Regions from separate parts of the Rhodomicrobium sp. genome, predicted to be linked through region 1. Evidence: riboswitches for the same ligand, from Rfam matches in the RefSeq annotation. Region 1 holds a riboswitch; the other holds the start of a gene.
What was found. A riboswitch is a leader RNA that binds a small molecule or an ion and turns the genes downstream of it on or off. The one in region 1 is predicted to bind cobalamin.
Positions count from the first base shown of each region.

Region 2: it holds a riboswitch for cobalamin, as region 1 does, so the genes downstream of both, metE (5-methyltetrahydropteroyltriglutamate--homocysteine S-methyltransferase) here and QM659_RS03500 (FecCD family ABC transporter permease) in region 1, are expected to answer to the same signal.

Region 1 covers NZ_JASGFR010000005.1:67,583-80,944, reverse strand. Annotated here, with positions in the region: gene bchE (magnesium-protoporphyrin IX monomethyl ester anaerobic oxidative cyclase) at 1-901, opposite strand, end outside; gene QM659_RS03510 (ABC transporter substrate-binding protein) at 1,392-2,249, opposite strand; gene QM659_RS03505 (ABC transporter ATP-binding protein) at 2,246-3,025, opposite strand; gene QM659_RS03500 (FecCD family ABC transporter permease) at 3,022-4,131, opposite strand; cobalamin riboswitch at 4,158-4,356, opposite strand; gene gluQRS (tRNA glutamyl-Q(34) synthetase GluQRS) at 4,406-5,278, opposite strand; cobalamin riboswitch at 5,372-5,569, shown strand; gene QM659_RS03490 (cysteine-rich small domain-containing protein) at 5,700-6,044, shown strand; gene QM659_RS03485 (cobyric acid synthase) at 6,041-7,630, shown strand; gene def (peptide deformylase) at 7,754-8,284, shown strand; gene QM659_RS03475 (alpha/beta fold hydrolase) at 8,340-9,041, opposite strand; gene QM659_RS03470 (response regulator) at 9,147-9,989, opposite strand; gene QM659_RS03465 (hypothetical protein) at 10,103-10,429, shown strand; gene QM659_RS03460 (sigma-70 family RNA polymerase sigma factor) at 10,430-10,954, shown strand; gene QM659_RS03455 (sensor histidine kinase) at 11,008-12,498, shown strand; gene QM659_RS03450 (response regulator) at 12,495-12,932, shown strand; gene QM659_RS03445 (response regulator) at 12,925-13,362, shown strand, end outside.
Region 2 covers NZ_JASGFR010000056.1:90-6,207, reverse strand. Annotated here, with positions in the region: gene QM659_RS15935 (acyl-CoA thioesterase) at 1-289, shown strand, start outside; gene QM659_RS15930 (MmgE/PrpD family protein) at 341-1,894, shown strand; gene prpC (2-methylcitrate synthase) at 1,905-3,098, shown strand; gene prpB (methylisocitrate lyase) at 3,108-4,016, shown strand; cobalamin riboswitch at 4,078-4,272, shown strand; partial or broken gene metE (5-methyltetrahydropteroyltriglutamate--homocysteine S-methyltransferase) at 4,371-6,118, shown strand, end outside.

The DNA of each region.
Region 1 (13,362 bases):
TGTGGACGAGGCCCGCCTTGCGGTAGAGCGGAAGCAAGTCTTCGTCGCGCAGGATGTCGGTCACGCGGGTGTTGATACCCCAAAGCACCGGCAACTTGCGGGCGATGAGTTCTTCGCAGAACGCCACGAACGCCTTGCGGTTGATCGTCGGCTCTTCGTCGGCGAGGATGAAGAAGCCCACATTGTGGTCGCGATACAGCGACTCGATTTCGTCGACGACGAGCTTCGGCTTTCTCACGCGATAATCGCGCCAGAACTTCCACTGCGAGCAGAAGGAGCAGGTGAACGGACAGCCGCGCGCCATGTTCGGCGTGGCGACGCGCGTGTTCATCGGGATGTAGTGATATTTCGTCCAGTCGAGGATGGACCAGTCGGCGACGATGGTGTCGACGTCGCGGATCGGCGGCTCGGCCGGGGTGGCGATGACCTTCGAGCCTTCCTGATAGGCGATGCCGTGGACCTGGCCGCGGCTGTCGGGCCATTCGCCCTTGTCGACCGCCTTCACGAGGTTCAGCATCACCGCTTCGCCTTCGCCGCGGATGATGGCGTCGATCCAAGGGGCTTCGTGCAGGATCTGCGAATACATGAACGTGCCGTGGATGCCGCCCAGCACCGTCACCACATTCGGGTGAACTTCCTTGGCGATCTGCAGCGCGCGCTCGGCCTTGTAGATGGACGGCGTAATGGCCGTCGAGCCGACGATGTCGGGCTTTTCCTCGGCGAGGATCGCGCGAAGTTCATCTTCGGTGAGGTTGTCCGTCATCGCGTCGATGAAGCGGATGTCGGAATAACCGCCCGCCTTCAGATAACCGGCGAGGTAGGCCACCCACGAGGGGGACCATCGGCCCGCGATTTCGGCGCCGCCCGAATGATAGTTTGGATGGATAAGTACAATCCGCATGCATCGCCTCCTTGGGGGGCCGCTGTCCCGTCAACGCCTTTTGATGAGTGTGATGATGTCGCGGGGTGGACAAAGCCGGAAGCGTGAGCTACGCCATGATCCGATAGGGGCCGTCGTCCGGATATGCCGCACCGACATCAGCAACGCTCCTCAGAAAGCGTCGGCGATTCCGCGACAAATCAGAAACCGGCCGGTAGAGTTGAAGGTCATCATAGCTTCTGAACCACCCTCCAGCGGATTCGGTCTGTTCCAATGGCCGGTAATAGCTTGGCAAACTTGCCACTTCGCGGCAGATATTTACCTGCGCGAACAAAGCCAAGTATCCACCCTTCTTTTATGAGGTTGGAGTGTCAGCCTTATTACCTATTATCTTCGACGATTAAGACCATCGAAGCACCATCAAACTCGACTTATTGCACCCGCTTGAGACGAATGCAAGCGGCCTTTCGCGGTGCTTTGCGCGGCGTTCTGACCCGATGCGCGTTGAATCTCACCGTGAAAACTCAGGCGTGGCTTTACTTGTCTCAAGCGCCGAAACCTGAGCGGCGAGGCTGTCGAGCGCATCCGCGAGCATCGGTCCGTCGCATGTCGTGAGCGGCTCGGGAATCACGATGCGGCGCGCGAGCGGATACAGCTTTTGCAGCGCAGGGTGCACCAGCAGCGCTTCGCCCTGATCCCGCGGGCTATCACGAACATTTGTGACGAGAATGAAATCGGGCCGCGTCATCACGATGGCCTCCAGCGACGCGAAACCGCCATGCGACAGGCCCATGTCTCCGGCGGCGTTCACGAGACCGGAGGCGGCCAGAAGGGATGTCGTCATCGATTCCCCCCCGAACACCCATCCGCGCCGCGAAACGGCCAGCACCCGCGAATGCACGCGCGCCGCTGCGGCGCGGGCGCGGAGCAAAGCGGCGTCGATCCGCGCGATGTGCGGTTCCGCGCGGTCTGGATGGCCGACGAGCGCGGCCATGCGCCGAATTTGCAGTTTCGCGTCGTCGATGGAGCGGGCGACATCGAACTCCGCGACCGGCACACCCTTCGCTTTCAAGATCTGACGCGTGGCAAGCCGCGTGAAGCGCCCGGCGAGCACGAGGTCCGGTTCTGCGATAAGGGCATCCTCCGCCGTGCCGGACAATTTCGGGAAAGCGCGCGCTTCCTTCGCCAGCCAGCTTTGCGAGGCGTCGCGCGAATAGGGGCTCAGTCCGGCGATCTGATCGCTGTCCGCGAGCGTGAGAAGAAGCTGGTCGGTACAGAGATTGATGGACACGATGCGGCGCGGTGAATCGGCGGCGGCGGCGGTGAGCGAGGCAAACAGCATCATGCAGGCGGCGACGAAGCGGGTCACGGCGCGACCCACGGAACGAGCACGGGCGCGCCGTCATGCTCCGCCCGGAAGGCACCGATATGAAACGCGCGCGCCAGCATCTCGGGCGACAACGCGACGGCGGGCGCCCCGGATTCGATCAGCCGTCCGTCTTTCATGACCAGCACGCGATCCGCAAATCGTGCGGCAAGGCCGAGATCGTGCGTCACCACCAGCACGAGCGCACCGCCGAGCGCCGTGTCCCGAAGCAGCGCCATCACGTCGAGCTGATAGCGCGGGTCGAGGGACGCGATGGGCTCGTCCGCCAGCACGACCGGCGCTTCGACCGCCAGCACGCGGGCGAGCGCCACGCGGGCCTTCTCGCCGCCGGACAACTCGGTGACAGGGCGGTCGGCGAGCGCGGCGAGATCGACGGCGGCGATGGCGCGGGCGACGGCTTCGGCGTCGCGGGCCGGGAGATTCGCGGGATCGGTGGCGCCATGCGGATAGCGGCCGAGCGCCACCACATCGCGCACCGGCAGCGGCCAATGCACCGCGTGGCCTTGCGGCAGATACGCGAAGCGAAGGGCGCGCTCGCGGATCGGCAGCGCCGCCGCGTCGCCGCCGCCCGCCCGGATTTCCCCGCGCGACGGCACGAGCCCGGCAAGCGCGCGGAGCAGCGTCGTCTTGCCCGCGCCGTTCGGACCGATCACGGCGGCGAGGCAGCCGCGCGGCAGGTCGAACGACACATCCGCGATGAGGTCGCGCGCGCCGAGCCGGACACCGAGACCGCGCGCCAAGAGATAAGCCGCGCTCATGAGAGGCCACCCGTCAGCGCGCGGCGGTCGCGCACGATCAGATAGAGAAAGAAGGGAACGCCGATGATCGCCGTCAGCACGCCGACTTTTATGTCGGTCGTCGACGGAATAAGGCGCACGGCGATGTCGGCGGCAAGAAGCAACGCCGCGCCGATGGCCGCGCTTGGCAGGAGCAGCCGCGCGGGGTCGTGGCCGACGAGCGGGCGCGCGAGATGCGGCGCGACGAGACCGATGAAGCCGATGGTTCCCGAAACCGCCACCGCGCCGCCGACACCGAGCGCCACGCCCGCGATCACCGCGAGCCGGAGCCGCGCCACATCCACGCCGAGGCTTTGCGCCGCCTCTTCGCCGAGGCTCAGCGTCCGAAGCGCGTTCCTGTTGGCAAGCAGGATCGCAGCGCCCGCCAGGATGAAGGGAAGCGCCAGCGCCACATGCTGGAAACTCCGGTCTTCGAGCGAACCAAGCAGCCAGAAGGTGATTTCAAGCGCGGCGTAAGGGTTCGGCGCGAGGTTCACCGCGAGCGCGGTTCCCGCGCCCGCGAGAGCCGAAAGCGCGAGGCCCGCGAGGATGAGGATCAGAAGGTTTGCGTTGCGGCCCGCCACTGCGAGCAGCACGAAAACCGACGCGAACGCCGCCGCGATCGCCGCCACCGGCAGGGCGAAAGACAGCGCATCGGCGAGCCCCGTTGCAATCACGACGACCGCGCCGAAGGCCGCCGCCTGCGGCGCGCCGAACAGCGCGGGCGAGGCCAGCGGGTTGCGCAACAGCCCTTGCAGCGCCGCGCCGGAAAGCCCGAGGATCGCGCCGATGGCGAGCGCCAGCACCGCGCGCGGCAGGCGGATTTCCTGCACGATGATGCGTTGCGGCTCGGTCCCTGCGCCGAACAGCGCCGCCGTAACCGTATCGGGCGAAAGCGCGACCGGCCCCGCGCCGAGCGACAGCACGGCCAGCAGCGCCGCCACCGCGAATAGCGCCAGCGTCGTCACCGGCCACTTGCGGCGCGGCGCGAGCACGGCCGACTTTACGGCCGAATCCGTATGGGGAACCTGTAAAATGACATCCTCCGCCGACCCGCCGTCGCACGTTGCGTGTCCAGAGCGTTTCATGCGACGAGGCCGCTTGCACGCTTCGAGACAACAGTTACAGCGCCGGCCGGTCTCCTGGCTCGCGGGTCGTGGCCGCCATCGCCTTCCCGAACGCACGCGTTCAGTGGCTTCGATGACGGCTCGCCGCTTACAGTTGCGGGGGCAGCCGCGGAATCGGGATCGAGCGTCCCTCACCGCGTTCCCGTTTCACCCGCTTGCGCGGGCACCGGCGCTTGATGCGGCCTATCATAAAGGCAAAGCGGCGGCAATGCGACGGGCTTCGCGTCGCGTGCGATCAGGCGAGCCGCATATGGCTTGTGCGCGGCACGGCGGCGGGGCTCCAATGCTGGACCCCATGGCGGAGGATTTCCGCGCAGGGCACGGGCGGCATCTCCGGCGGCACGTCCTGTCCGAGAAAGGCGAGTGCCCGCCACAGCAAGCGGCTATCGGCGGGAGTCGGCAGTTCCTTCGCGAAAGTCTGCTTCGAGAGCTTGCTGCCATCGGCGTTGAGCGCGAGCGGCAGATGAATGTATCGCGGCTCTGGCAGGCCAAGCAGCCGTTGCAGCACGATCTGCCGCGCGGTGTTGTCGAGGAGATCGGCGCCGCGCACGACATCGGTCACACCCTGAGAGGCATCGTCGACGACCACGGCGAGTTGATAGGCGAACAGCCCGTCCCGGCGCTGCACGACGAAATCGCCCACGGTCGCAGCGACATCCTCGCGCTGAGGGCCGAACACGCGATCGGCGAAGTCCACGACGCCAGCGGGAACGCGGAGGCGCACGGCGGCATCGTCGCGCGGCGCCGTGAAGGCGTGGCATGTGCCGGGATAGACCGCGCCGCCGATCCGCGCGAGATCGGCCCGCGAGCAGCGGCACCAGAAGACGTGTCCCGCGCGCCTGAGCGCTTCGAGCGCGTGCGCGTAGGCATCGAGGCGCGTCGACTGAAACAGCACGTCACCGTCCCACTCGAACCCGTAGGCCTCAAGCTGCTTAAGGATGCGCGCCGCCGCCCCCGGCATCTCGCGCGGCGGGTCGATGTCTTCCATGCGCACGAGCCATCGACCGCCAACGGCGCGCGCATCGCAATAGCTTGCGACGGCGGCGACGAGCGAGCCGAAATGCAAGGGCCCCGTGGGCGAGGGCGCGAAGCGGCCGATATGGGTCATGCGGTTTTTTTCTTTCACGCCGCGCCGCTGCGCAAGCCTGTGGAGCGTCCCAGCCGCGCCGTTCGTCGGGCTTGCCCGCGCGCGCCTTCGACCTATTTTAAGGAAAGCTTCGGTGCCCGATCAAGATCGGGTGAAACGGGAACGCGGTCGGCGAATTCGCTCATGCCGCGGCTGCCCCCGCAACTGTAGGCGGATGCTCCGATCGGGAGCCACTGGACCGGTAGCGGTTCGGGAAGGCGATCGGGGCGATATCCGCAAGCCAGGAGACCGGCCGAAGCGGCGCGTTGTCAAAGGCGCGCATACGCTTCTCGTTCGGCGGAGGGCCGCACGGTGCCATGCCAAGCGCAAGCCCGCGGTTCGTCGCCGGCGGCTCGTCTGTCATCGCCCGCAGCCGCTCCTGTGACACCCGAAAGGCCATGGCATGGAACCGAAAGACACTACGACAAACGAAGGCTTCAAGGGCTTCACCAACGAGGCGTGCCCGTTCCTGCCGTGTCACAAAGGCGTTCGCGGCAAATTCAATTGCCTGTTTTGCTATTGCCCGCTTATCGCCTATGAATGCCCTGGCCCGTACATCGTCTATACCGACGCGACCGGAATGCGGCGAAAGGATTGCTCGAATTGCACCCTGCCGCATAATGGCTATCGCGGAAGCTGGAACTTCATCCAGAAGTGGCTGAAGAAACCGGAGATCTGGGACGGGCACGATCAGACGCGCGAATTCCGGCTGAAAGCGCCGCCGGTAGAAAACGAAACAGACGAATGACCGCCGACACGATCCCCGCACAGGCCGCCGAACTCATCGCCCGCATCGCCTATCAGCCCGCGCCCGAGGGGCTGCCGCGCCGCGCCCGCTCGATCATGATCCAGGGCACGGCGTCGGACGTCGGCAAGAGCATGGTTGTCGCGGGGCTGTGCCGGGCGTATGCGCGGCGCGGCCTCGTGGTGCGTCCGTTCAAGGCGCAGAACATGTCGAACAACGCCGCCGTGGCGGCTGACAGCGACCTGCCGCCCGGCCCGGATGGCGAGATCGTCTATGGCGAGATCGGCCGTGCGCAGGCGATGCAGGCGCGCGCAGCGAAGGCCGCCCCGTCGATCCACATGAACCCCGTGCTCTTGAAGCCGCAGACGGATATCGGCTCGCAGGTGGTGCTGCGCGGGCGCGTGCTCGGCAATTGCCCGGCGCGGATCTATCATCACATGCGCCAGAAGATGATGCCCGCCGTGATCGACAGTCTCGACCGGCTCCGCGCCGAGGCCGATCTCGTCATCGTGGAGGGCGCGGGCAGCGGCGCGGAAGTCTATCTTCGCAATTCAGACATCACGAACATGCACCTCGCCGAAGCGGGCGGCCTGCCGGTGGTGATCCTGTCGGACATCGACCGGGGCGGCACGATGGCGGCCATCGTCGGCAGCCATCTGCTTCTGTCCGAGGCCGACCGCGCGCGGGTGAAAGGCTACATCGTCAACAAGTTTCGCGGCGATTTCTCGCTGTTCGAGCCGGGCGTGAAAACCATCACCGAAGCCACGGGGTGGCCCTTCCTCGGCGTGCTGCGCTGGTTCGACAGTGCGGAGCGGCTTCCCGCAGAAGACTCGCTCGCTCTGGAGCGTCCGGCCGAGGGCGAGGGTCGCGGCGTCAAGGTCGCGGTGCCGCGCCTGTCTCGCGTGGCGAATTTCGACGACCTCGATCCGCTGGCGGCGGAACCCGGCGTTTCGCTCAAGTGGATTCAGCCGGGCAACCTGATCCCCGCCGACACCGATGTTGTCATACTCCCCGGCTCGAAGGCGACGCGCACCGATCTCGACGTGCTGCGCCGCGAGGGCTGGGACATCGACATTCTCGCGCATGCGCGGCGCGGCGGTCGCGTGATCGGGCTTTGCGCGGGCTTCCAGATGTTAGGCCGCGTGGTGCGCGATCCGCAAGGCATCGAGGGGCCGGCGGGCGAGACGCCGGGCCTCGGCCTGCTTGACATCGAGACGGAAATCGGCGGCGACAAGCGGCTGATCGACATCGACACCACGGACCGCGCGACGGGCTGCCGGGTGACCGGCTATGAGATGCATATGGGGCGCACGACCGGCGCGGGGCTCGAACGTCCCTGGCTCGTGCTCGACGACGGGCGCGGAGGCACCCGGCCCGAGGGCGCGCTATCGGCGAACGGTCTCATCGCGGGCGCCTACGTGCACGGCCTGTTCGGCTCGAACGAGTTTCGCGCGCATTGGCTCCAAAGCATCGGCGCGGCGGCATCCGGCCTGGATTTCGACGCGCGCACCGAAGCGGCTCTCGAAGCGCTGGCGGATCACGTCGAAAAGAACCTCGATCTCGACGCGCTGCTGGCGCTGGCGGTTTGAAGCGGCCCGTTGCCTTCACAAGGCGGCGAGCGAGCCGCGAAGCCTTGAGCGCACCCACAAAACCTGATTTCCGCCGCAAACGAAGCCGTTGACCGCGCCGCGCGCCTCGCTTATCTGCTGAGCATGGCTATACGATCCATTGTCACGATCCCGGACGCGATCCTGCGCGAAAAATCGAAACCCGTCGAAACGGTCGACGACGAGTTGCGAGCGCTCGCACACGACATGCTTGAAACCATGTACGCCGCGCCGGGCATCGGGCTGGCAGCGGTGCAGGTCGGCGTGCTGCGCCGCCTTATCGTGATGGACGCGCAGAAGGGCGACGAGAAGGGCAAGAATCCGCTCATTCTCATCAATCCCGAGATTCTCGCTCACGGCGACGCTCCGCGCGTTCATGAGGAAGGCTGTCTGTCCATTCCGCAGATGTACGCGGAGGTGGAACGTCCCGCGCTTGTGCGCGTGAGCTACATCGACGCCGACGGCAAGCAGCAGGAACGCGATTTCGCCGATCTTGAGGCAACCCTCGTGCAACACGAGATCGACCACCTGGAAGGACGGCTGTTCATCGATCACCTGTCGCGGCTGAAGCGGACGCTTATCATCCGCAAGTTCCAGAAGATGCAACGCGAGCGCGCCAAGGCCGAGGTTCTGTAAGCGCCGCCGGGTTTTGCAAATACTGACAAGCCCGAAGCGCCATGCTTCGATCAGCTTACGCGCTGTGCCACGCCGCCAGCGTGTGCGCCAGAAAGTCGGGCTGTTCCAGCGTGGACAGATGCCCGCAATCCGGCACGACTTCGAGTTTCGCACCGGGAATCGCATCGGCGATTTCCTTCGCGAGCGCGGGCGGCGTTAACTCGTCGCCATAACCCACCACGACGAGCGTCGGGCAGCGGATCGAGCCGAGATAGGGCCGCGAATCCCGCCGCCCCATGATTGCCGTCTGCTGGCGGACGAAGACCTCCGAACCGCCTTCGAGGATCATGCTTTCGACGATGGCGCGAAGAGCATGATCGTTGCGACGGCTTGCGTGCACGAAGACAGGGAACAGCAGCCCCGGCAGATCGCCGAACTTGCCGGTTTGCGCCATCTCGATCTGATGCTTGCGGCGCGCCGTCTGCTCCGGGGTATCCGGGCGCGCCGTTGTATCGAGCAGCGCGAGCTTGGCCACGCGATCGGGAGCGCGCCGCAGGATCTCGAAAGCGACATAGCCGCCCATCGAAAGCCCGGCAAGCGCGAACCGCGGCGGAGCGGCTGCCAGCACATCGTCGGCGAGGCCCGCTATGGAGTCGCTTCGTGTGTGGTTGGCCACCGTGACGGCCGCTCCCTGTCTGAACAGCACGGGAAGCTGGCTGCCGTAAAGCCGCGTGTCGCAGCCGAGGCCTGGGATCAACAGCGTTGGCAAGGTTTCCATGATGCGTCTCTCCGGCTCCCCTCGTGCAACCCCCATGACTTCCGACCGGGGATGCACGCGACTTGAGCAGCACATTCTAATGTAAGCGCTCCATGTAGGCGCTCGTCAACGCGCGTCGGCAGCCGACTCCGAGGCGTTCCGGGAGAGCACGCCGTTGCCGTCCTTCACGCGCGAGCGCACCTGGAAGAACAGCGCCTGCCCGATGATGGCTTTCACGGTTTCGGCGTTGAACGGCTTCGCGATGAGGAAGGTGGGCTCCGGCTTTGCACCGGTCAGCAGAAGCTCCGGATGCCCCGTGATGAAAATGACCGGAAGTTCGAGGGAACCCAGGATTTCGTTAACGGCCTCCACGCCCGAACTGCCATCCGCCAGCTGAATATCGGAGAGGATGAGATCCGGCTGGTTTTCCTTCGCGAGCTTGAGCGCGGCGCTGTGCGTACGCGCCGTGCCCGTCACGTTGTGGCCGATGCCCGTAACGATCTCTTCGAGATGGGCGGCGGTGAGCGGTTCATCCTCGATGATGAGGATGTCGGCCGGATCGAGCTGGCTCGCAATTTCATGATCCGCCGCCGCGATCAGCAGCGCGACTTCGCCCGTGTCGATATCGAGGATTTTTGCGATCGCGTCGGCGTCGAAGCCTTCCACCGACAGGAGCAGAAAGGCCTGCCGAGGCTTTGGCGTGAGCGTTTGCAGCCCATGGATCGCCTCGGAAGTCTCGCTGGCGAAGGTCGGAAAGTCGTTGGTCCCGACCGAATTCCAGATCTTCAGGAAGACGCGGTAGAGCGCAATCTTCGGTTCAAGCCCCGCAGGAAACAGGGCCGGATCGTCGACCAGCGCTTCAAGGAGCGCAACGACGTAGGCATCTCCGCTTTCCTGCGAACCGGAAAGCGCACGCGCAAATCGCCGAAGCGACGGCAGATGCGGAGCAATTGATTGCGAAACAGACATATGGCGTACCCCAAGAGATAATTGTCCAGGCGTAGTTGATTTTACTGCAACAAACGCCCTTAGCGGGTGTTCCGGTACATTGATGATTTGTGAAAATTTGCTCCCTGTCCAGAGTGGCCGGTGACTCCTCTCAACAACAAGGAACCATGATGAACGAAAACGATACGAGCGAGCGCGAAGCGAGCGCTCCTCTCCCGCAGTCGCCTCTGAAAAGCGAAGAGGCCGGTTTGGTTCTGAATTTGAAAGATGGTCCCGGAGAAAAAAAAGAGGCTCCCGACGGGGCCGGCGATCTCGCGCAAACAACGCCCATCAACCCCACTTATGATGAGGCTCGGTTCGCCGCGGGTGTGGTCAAACTTTACGAGAAGCTTCTCGCTGAGCCCATTCCCGACGAAATGCTGGCTCTTATCAACAAGATCGAAAAGCAGGAGCGCAACTGAATGGGTAATCCCGCCGATGCAAACCTGCGGCAAGAGTTGGTCAAGTGGATCCCGAACCTGCGCGCATTCGCATTGTCGCTGACGCAAAGCTCGCAGCATTCGGACGATCTGGTTCAGGACACGCTCGTCAAGGCCCTGTCAAATCTCGACAAGTTTCAGGAAGGCACGAACCTGCGCGCATGGCTGTTCACGATCCTTCGCAACAGCTTCTACAATGACATTCGTTACAAGAAATATCATCAGACCGCTCCGCTCGACGACGTCGACCCGTCAAATCTGGAAACCCGCGCGACGCAGGAAAAATACATCGAGTTCAAGGACGTCTTGAAAGGATTGAGCGGCCTCGTCCCCGAGCAGCGCGAGGCAATCATCCTGATCGCGGCGGAGGGATTATCCTATGAGGAGGCGGCGGCCGTCTGCAATTGCCCCGTGGGGACCGTGAAAAGTCGCCTCAGCCGCGCCCGCCAGCGCCTCGAAGAATTCGTGAACGGTGAAAAAGCGCTTCCGATTGACGCGACACCATGAAGCCACATCGTGTATCTTTCATCGACGGCCGACATTCGGTCGCGACAAAGAGCATGGGCGCGATGAAGGGTGTGCGCGACATCGTTTCGCTTTTCAGCGAAAGCCGCCGCGAAGCAGCGCTTCTGGGCGCGGCGGCCATTGTGCTTATCATTCTCGCCGCTTTTTCCTTCTGGCTATCCCATCGCCTTGAAAACGATGCGCAAAAAGCCGCCGAACTGAACCGCTACAGTGCAAAGCTCGGCCGCGCCGCTCGAATAATGCGCACCGTGGAAAGCAGTCAGCGCGGTTACCTGCTTACGGGAACGGAGCAATATCTTCGGCCTTACAACGAGCTGCATTCGCAGCTTCTTCCGCAAACGAGGAGATTGATCGAGAGCGCGCCGGAAAGCCTGGAGGGAGGGGACCGCCTGGAAGTTCTGCTCGATCTGATGACCCGCAAGGCCGACGAGATGGCCGCTACGGTTTCCGACGCGACGAGCGACCGGCGCGACGCCGCCCTCGCGCGTCTCAAGGACAATTACGGCATCAAGCTTTCCGAACAAATCGAAGAACACATCACCGCGTTGCAGGATGAGGCTGCGGAGAAGCGCGAGGACATCGAAACGACCGCGGCAGAGCTGCGGGAGAAAAAAATCATCGTCGATGTCGTAGGCGGTGTCGCCATCCTGGCCTTCTCTTTTCTTAGCATTTGGTTCCTGATGAGGTCGAACGCGGCGCTGGTGAAAGCTCACGGCGCGCTTGAACGAACGAACAACGACCTCGAAGATATTGTCATGCACCGTACAGCGGCGTTGCAGCGCGCTAACGACGAAATTCAGCGCTTTGCCTACATCGTGAGCCACGACCTTCGCTCGCCGCTCGTCAATATCATGGGTTTCACCTCCGAGCTGGAAACGCTGCGCAAGGACTTGTTCGAACGGCTGGAGAAGGCGAACGCGCTGGCGGACACGGACGAACTCGGCAAGGATTTCGATGAGGCTTTCGGCTTCATCAAGAGCTCGATCGCCAGGATGGACCGGCTGATCAACGCCATTCTGAAGATTTCCCGTCAGGGAAGCCGCCCGCTTCACTCCGAATTGATCGACGCAAAGGCCCTCGTTGAAACGGTCGTGTCCAACGTGGCTCATCAAGTTCGGGAGAAGGATGCCCAAATCACGATTGGCGATTTACCGCCGATCCTCAGCGATCGGATGTCGATGGAGCAGATTTTTTCCAACCTCATCGAAAATGCCATCAAGTTCCTCAAAAACGACGGGCACGGAGAAATAAAGATAGAAGGATACTTGCGGGGTGTTGACGTCGTATATTCGGTTTCCGATAATGGCCGCGGTATCGATCCACGCGATCATCAACGGATCTTCGAGCTTTTTCGGCGGGCAGGCCCGCAGGATGTGCCCGGCGAGGGGATGGGTCTGGCATTTGTGTCCGCACTGGTGCGGCGTCTTGGCGGGTCTATCGCCGTCGAATCCGTCCTGGGGAGCGGAAGCACTTTCAAGGTGACGTTTCCCGGCACCATTGCGCATAATAGAGGGATGGCCGCGTGAACAAGCCTGTGACAATCATCATGATCGAAGACGATCATGGACACGCCCGGCTCATCGAGCGGAACATCAGGCGCGCCGGCGTAACGAACGAGATCACGCATTTCGAAGATGGGTCGTCGGCGCTCGAATATTTCAGGCGTATCGAGAACGAACCGGCTGACATGAACCCGATCCTCGTGCTGCTCGATCTGAACCTGCCCGATATGTCTGGCATCGACATTCTTGAATATCTCAAGAACGACGGCCACCTTCGCGTTGCACCCGTGATCGTACTCACGACGACGGACGATCAGCTCGAAATACGGCGCTGCTACGATCTCGGTTGCAACGTCTACATCACGAAGCCCGTCGATTATGAGCAGTTTGCGGTAGCCATACGCCAGCTTGGCCTGTTTTTTTCCGTCATCAAGGTTCCGGACCCGCTTAATGCCTAACAAGAATCCGCGAATCCTTATCATCGACGATGATGAAGGCTTTTGCCGGTTGGTTTCAAACCGTCTTGAACGCAACGGCTTTTCCGTTGTTTCGGCCTATTCGGCGGCAGCGGGCCTCAAGGAGAACGCAGCGTCCGAATTCGATGTCGTGCTGCTCGATCACGTCCTCCCCGAACAGGACGGCCTGACCCTCCTCGCCGCGCTTCAATCGCGCTCCAACGCTCCGCCCGTCGTCTATCTCACCGGGACGCAGGACAGCCGTGTCGCAGTCGCCGCGTTGAAGGCGGGCGCGGCGGATTATGTGGTGAAAGACCTCCACGGCGATTTCCTGCTGCTGCTCGAAAACGCGATCACCAACGCAATGTTCACGACCGCCCTCAAGCGCGAACGGGAACGGGCCGAGGCCGCCGTTCGCACGGCTCGCGACGAG
Region 2 (6,118 bases), on a different contig from region 1:
TGCGCTGAACCTCATGGGCAAAGCCGCCTTCGTCGCGGCCACGCGGCGCGCGCGCCGCGCCGTGGTGATGGCGACATCCGACAAGGTGGAATTCCACGTGCCCGTCAAGGTGGGCGAACTCGTCGAACTGTCCGCCCGCGTCGTGCGCGTAGGCCGCGCATCCATGACCGTCGAAGTCTCGATGATGGCCGAAAAGCTGCTTTCGGGCGAGCGTCGCCTCGCCGTGCGCGGCTCGTTCGAGATGGTCGCCGTCGACGAAGCAGGCCGCCCCACAGCGTTTCGCCCCTGATTTCAAAATACAATTTCCTAGCCGCCGCTGCCCAAGAGAGGAACCTGCCCCGTGAAGTCGCATACCGTTCGCACATACAAATCCGCCGAGCCTTTGCCCCGCGCCGAACAACTCGCCTGGAAGATCGCCGAAGTCGCCGCCGACCCGGTCGCGGTCGACCCTGCCGTGGTCGAGATGATCGGCAACCGCATCATCGACAACGCCGCCGTTGCCGCCGCTTCGCTCGCACGCCGCCCGGTGGCTAACGCCCGCAATCAGGCGCTCTCGCATCCCTTCAAGCCCGGCGCGGCCGTGTTCGGCATCGCCTCGCATCGCCGCTTCTCGCCGGAATGGGCCGCGTGGGCCAACGGCGTCGCCGTGCGTGAACTCGACTTCCACGATACGTTCCTCGCCGCCGACTATTCGCATCCCGGCGACAATATCCCGCCGATCCTTGCCGTCGCCCAGCATTGCGGGCTTTCCGGCGAAGCGCTCGTGCGCGGCCTCGCGGCGGGCTACGAAATTCAGGTCAATCTCGTAAAAGGCATTTGCCTGCATGAGCACAAGATCGACCATATCGCCCATCTCGGACCCTCGGCTGCGGCAGGCATCGGCGCGGCGCTGGGGCTTCCGGTGGAGACGATCTGGCAGGCTGTGCAGCAGGCACTGCATGTGACGACGACGACGCGCCAGTCGCGCAAGGGCGAGATTTCGAGCTGGAAGGCTTACGCGCCCGCTTTCGCCGGCAAGATGGCGGTCGAGGCGGTGGATCGAGCCATGCGCGGCGAAGGCGCGCCGTCGCCCGCATGGGAAGGCGAGGACGGTTTCATCGCATGGCTGCTTTCCGGCCCCAAGGTGGAATACTCCGTGCCGTTGCCTGAGAAAGGCGAGCCGAAGCGCGCCATCCTCGACACCTACACCAAGGAATATTCGGCGGAATATCAGAGCCAGGCGCTCATCGACCTCGCGCGGCGGATGCGCGAGAAGATCGGCAATCTCGCGACCATCGAAAACATCGTGATCCACACGAGCCATCACACCCATTACGTGATCGGCACGGGTGCGAACGACCCGCAGAAGATGGACCCGAATGCGAGCCGCGAAACGCTCGACCATTCCATCATGTACATCTTCGCGGTCGCGCTGGAAGACGGCGGCTGGCACCACGTGCATTCCTATGCGCCGGAGCGCGCGAAGCGGCCCGAAACCGTTGCCTTGTGGCACAAGATTTCGACCGTCGAAGATGCGGAGTGGACGCGCCGCTATCATAGCCGCGACCCGAAGGAAAAGGCGTTCGGCGGCCGCGTCGTCGTCACCCTGCGTGACGGTCGCGTGATCGAGGACGAGCTTGCCATCGCCGACGCCAACCCGCTCGGCGCGCGCCCCTTCGCCCGCCCGCAATACATCGAGAAGTTTCTCACGCTTTCGGAAGGCATCGTCTCACCCGCCGAGCAACAGCGCTTTCTCGAAACCGTGGACCGGCTCGAACGGCTGCGCGGCGAAGAGCTTCTGGGACTGAATTTCACCGTCGATCCCGTCGCGCTTGGCGCGGAGCGGGCGACCGGCCTTTTCGAATGGAACGGCACATCGCGCGAGACGGGCCGTTCAGCCGTTGTCGGCGCTTAGGGAGGACAGCATGCTACAGGACGCAACGAAGGCCGCCGGGCCGAAGCCGAAGAAGTCGGTCGCGCTTTCCGGCATCATCGCGGGCAACACGGCGCTTTGCACCGTGGGCCGCACCGGTAACGACCTCCATTACCGCGGCTACGACATTCTCGACGTGGCCGAGACCTGCGAATTCGAGGAGATCGCGCATCTCCTCATTCACGGGGCGCTGCCGACGCCGACGGAGCTTCACGCTTACAAGACGAAGCTGAAGGCGCTGCGCGGCCTTCCTTCGGCGGTCCGCGTCGCGCTCGAAGCGCTGCCGGCCGCCTCGCATCCCATGGACGTACTCAGATCGGGCGTGTCCGCGCTCGGCTGCGTGCTGCCGGAGCCGGTCGACCACAACCATCCAGCTGCGCGCGATGTGGCCGACCGGCTCCTGGCTTCGCTGGGTTCCATGCTGCTCTACTGGCATCACTTCGCGCATAATGGCCGCCGCATCGAGGTGCACACCGACGACGATTCCATCGGCGGGCACTTCCTGCACCTGCTGCATGGCGAACGCCCGCGCGAAAGCCACGTCCGCGCGATGCACACCTCGCTGATTCTCTACGCCGAGCATGAGTTCAACGCGTCCACCTTCACCGCACGCTCCATCGCGAGCACGGGATCGGATCTGTATTCCGCGGTGACGGGCGCGATCGGCGCGCTGCGCGGGCCGAAGCATGGCGGGGCGAACGAGGCGGCCTTCGAGATCCAGAAGCGTTACAATTCAGCCGAAGAGGCGGAAGCCGATATCCGCCGCCGCGTCGAGGCTAAAGAGGTCGTGATCGGCTTCGGCCATCCCGTCTATACGGTCGCCGACCCGCGCAACAAGGTCATCAAGGAAGTCGCCCGCCGCCTGTCGCACGAGGTCGGCGCAACGAAAATGTTCGAGATCGCCGCGCGCATCGAAAGCGTGATGGCGGAGACGAAGAAGATGTTCCCGAACCTCGACTGGTTCAGCGCCGTGTCCTATCACCAGATGGGCGTTCCGACCGCGATGTTCACGCCGCTTTTTGTCATCGCACGCACGAGCGGCTGGGCGGCGCATATCATCGAGCAGCGGCAGGATAACAAGATCATTCGTCCATCCGCGAATTATGTCGGCCCGGAAAACGTGGCGTTCGTGCCGCTGGAAGATCGCGGGCGCACGCCTGCACCGTCTTCCGCGCGTGCGGCGTAGGGAGCGGACATGCCTTATCTCAACGGTTTCGACCTGCCCGACCAGACGGCGGGCTTCCGCTTCCGCGAGCTGCTGGAGCGTCGGGGCATCCTGAAACTCCCCGGCGCGCATAACGGCATGGCGGCGCTTCAGGCAAAGGCGGCTGGCTTCGACGCGCTGTATCTCTCAGGCGCGGCGATGACCGCGTCCATGGGGCTGCCCGATCTCGGCATCATCACGGTGGATGAGGTCGCGTTCTTCATCCGCCAGATCGCGCGGGCGAGCGGCCTGCCGCTGCTCGTCGATGGCGACACGGGCTATGGCGAGGCGCTGAACGTCATGCATATGGTTCGCACCTTCGAGGATGCGGGCGCGGGCGCTGTGCATATCGAGGATCAGCTCCTCCCGAAGAAATGCGGGCACCTCAACGACAAGAAGCTGGCGGACGCCCGCGACATGGCCGCGAAGGTGGCCGCCGCAGCAAAGGCGCGCCGCCATCTCGTCATCGTGGCGCGCACCGATGCCGCCGCGAGCGAGGGGATCGACGCGGCGGTGGCGCGTGCCCGGCTTTACGTCGAGGCGGGCGCGGACGCGATCTTCCCCGAGGCGCTGACGAGCGCGGCCATGTTCCAGGAATTCGCGCGGCGTCTGCCCGGCGTGCCGCTGCTCGCGAACATGACCGAGTTCGGCCGCACGCCGCATTTCACGGCAGCACAGTTCGAGGCGTGGGGTTACGCGATGGTCATCTGGCCCGTCTCGTCGCTTCGGGTGGCGAACAAGGCGCAGGCGAAGCTTTACGCCACGCTCGCGCGCGACGGCAGCACGGAGGCGATGCTCCCCGAGATGCAGACTCGCGCCGAGCTTTACGACACCATCGGCCTCGCCCGCTACGAGGCGCTCGACGCCTCCATCGTGCGGACCGTGCTGCCGCAAGCATAGATCGACATCGGCATATAAAGATGTCGTTATATCGATATTGACGACAGTGCCGATCTCGATCACACTCATTTTCCGTCGCGGTCTGCGAGCGCATAGCTCGTGGCCAAGAGGGAAGCCGGTGCAAGTCCGGCGCTGCCCCCGCAACTGTAAGCGGCGAGTTTCGGCCCACCGATGTCACTGAGGCAATCGCTTCGGGAAGACGGGCCGAAGCGACGACCCGCAAGCCAGGAGACCTGCCGCGACGAAATCGAAGTCCTCGGGCGGGGTGTCCCGGTGGAGCGGTTGCGGCCCGCCGACTGGCGGCGTTCGCGCGCGTCCCATCACAGCCTTGCCCCAACGCAATGGGGTTAGAACGTGTCTTCCAGCATAAAAATCGCAACGCTTGGCACGCCGCGCATCGGTCCGCGCCGTGAGCTTAAAACTGCGCTCGAAGCCTACTGGGCGCACAGGATCGGGGAGAAGGAACTTCGCGAGACAGCGGCCCGGCTTCGCGCCGACAATTGGGCGCGACAGAAGGCGGCGGGCGTGACGGTCATTCCGTCGAACGACTTCTCCTTCTACGATCAGGTGCTCGACACGAGCGTGATGGTCGGGGCCATTCCTGAAATCTACGGATGGAAAACCGGCGGCGTCACCCTCGGCACCTATTTCGCCATGGCGCGGGGATCGCAGGGAGCGGACGGCGAAGGCGCCTGCGGTTGCCCGCACACGAACCACGGCGCGCCCGCGCAGGAGATGACGAAGTGGTTCGACACGAATTACCACTACATGGTGCCGGAGTTCACAGCGGGGCAACGCTTCACGCTGGCCTCGCTGAAGGCCGTTGACGAATATCGCGAGGCGCAGCATCTCGGCTATGAAACGCGGCCCGTTCTGCTTGGGCCGGTGACGTTTCTCAAGCTCGGCAAAAGCAAGGATCCCGCGCTCGACCCGCTCACGCTGCTCGACGCCCTGCTCCCCGTCTATCTCGACGTGCTCCGCCGCCTCGCCGCCAACGGCGCGGAATGGGTGCAGATCGATGAGCCGTGCCTCGTGCTCGATCTCGACGCCGCCGAGCGCGACGCGCTGAAGAAGACCTACCGCCGCTTTGCCGATGCGCTGCCGAGCCTCAAGATCATGCTGGCCACCTATTTCGGCGCGCTCGGCGACAATCTCGATACCGCGCTTTCGCTCCCCGTGGCGGGGCTGCATCTCGATCTGTCACGCGCTCCGCGGCAACTCGACGATGTGCTGGCGAAAGCGCCGCCCGGCCTCGTGCTGTCGCTCGGCGTGATCGACGGCCGCAACGTCTGGCGCGCGGACCTGGCCGCGATCCTCGACCGGCTGGAACCCGTGGTTGCAAAGCGCGGCACCGATCACATACAGCTTGCGCCGTCCTGCTCGCTCCTGCATACGCCGGTCGATCTGGAGCTTGAACGCGATCTCGACGCCGACGTGAAAAGCTGGCTTGCCTTCGGCGTGCAGAAGATGGGCGAGCTTTCCGCGCTCGGCCGCGCGCTCTCGGAAGGCCGTGCAACAGTCGCGCCCGCGCTCGAAGCCGCGTCCGCAGCGCTTGCCGCGCGGCGCGCATCGCCCAAGGTGCATGACGCAGCCGTAAGGCAGCGGCTCGCAGCCGTGACGCCGCAGATGGCGCTCCGTCGCGCGCCCTATGCCGAGCGTGCCGCCGTTCAACGCCGCCGCTTCGGCCTGCCTCCGTTCCCGACGACAACCATCGGCTCCTTCCCGCAGACGGCCGAAGTCCGCAAGGCGCGAGCCGCCCACGCCAAGGGCGCTCTGACTGACGCGGAATACGACTCGTTCCTTCGCGAGGAAACCGCGCGCACGATCCGCTGGCAGGAAGTGGCGGGCCTCGACGTGCTCGTGCATGGCGAGTTCGAGCGCAACGACATGGTGCAGTATTTCGGCGAGAAGCTCTCCGGCTTCGCGTTCACGAAGAACGGCTGGGTGCAGTCTTACGGTTCGCGCTGCGTGCGCCCGCCGATCCTCTATGGCGATGTATCGCGCCCCGAGCCGATGACGGTCGGCTGGTGGCACTTCGCGCAGTCGCAGACCGACCGCCCGATGAAGGGGATGCTGACAGGGCCGGTCACGATCCTCAACTG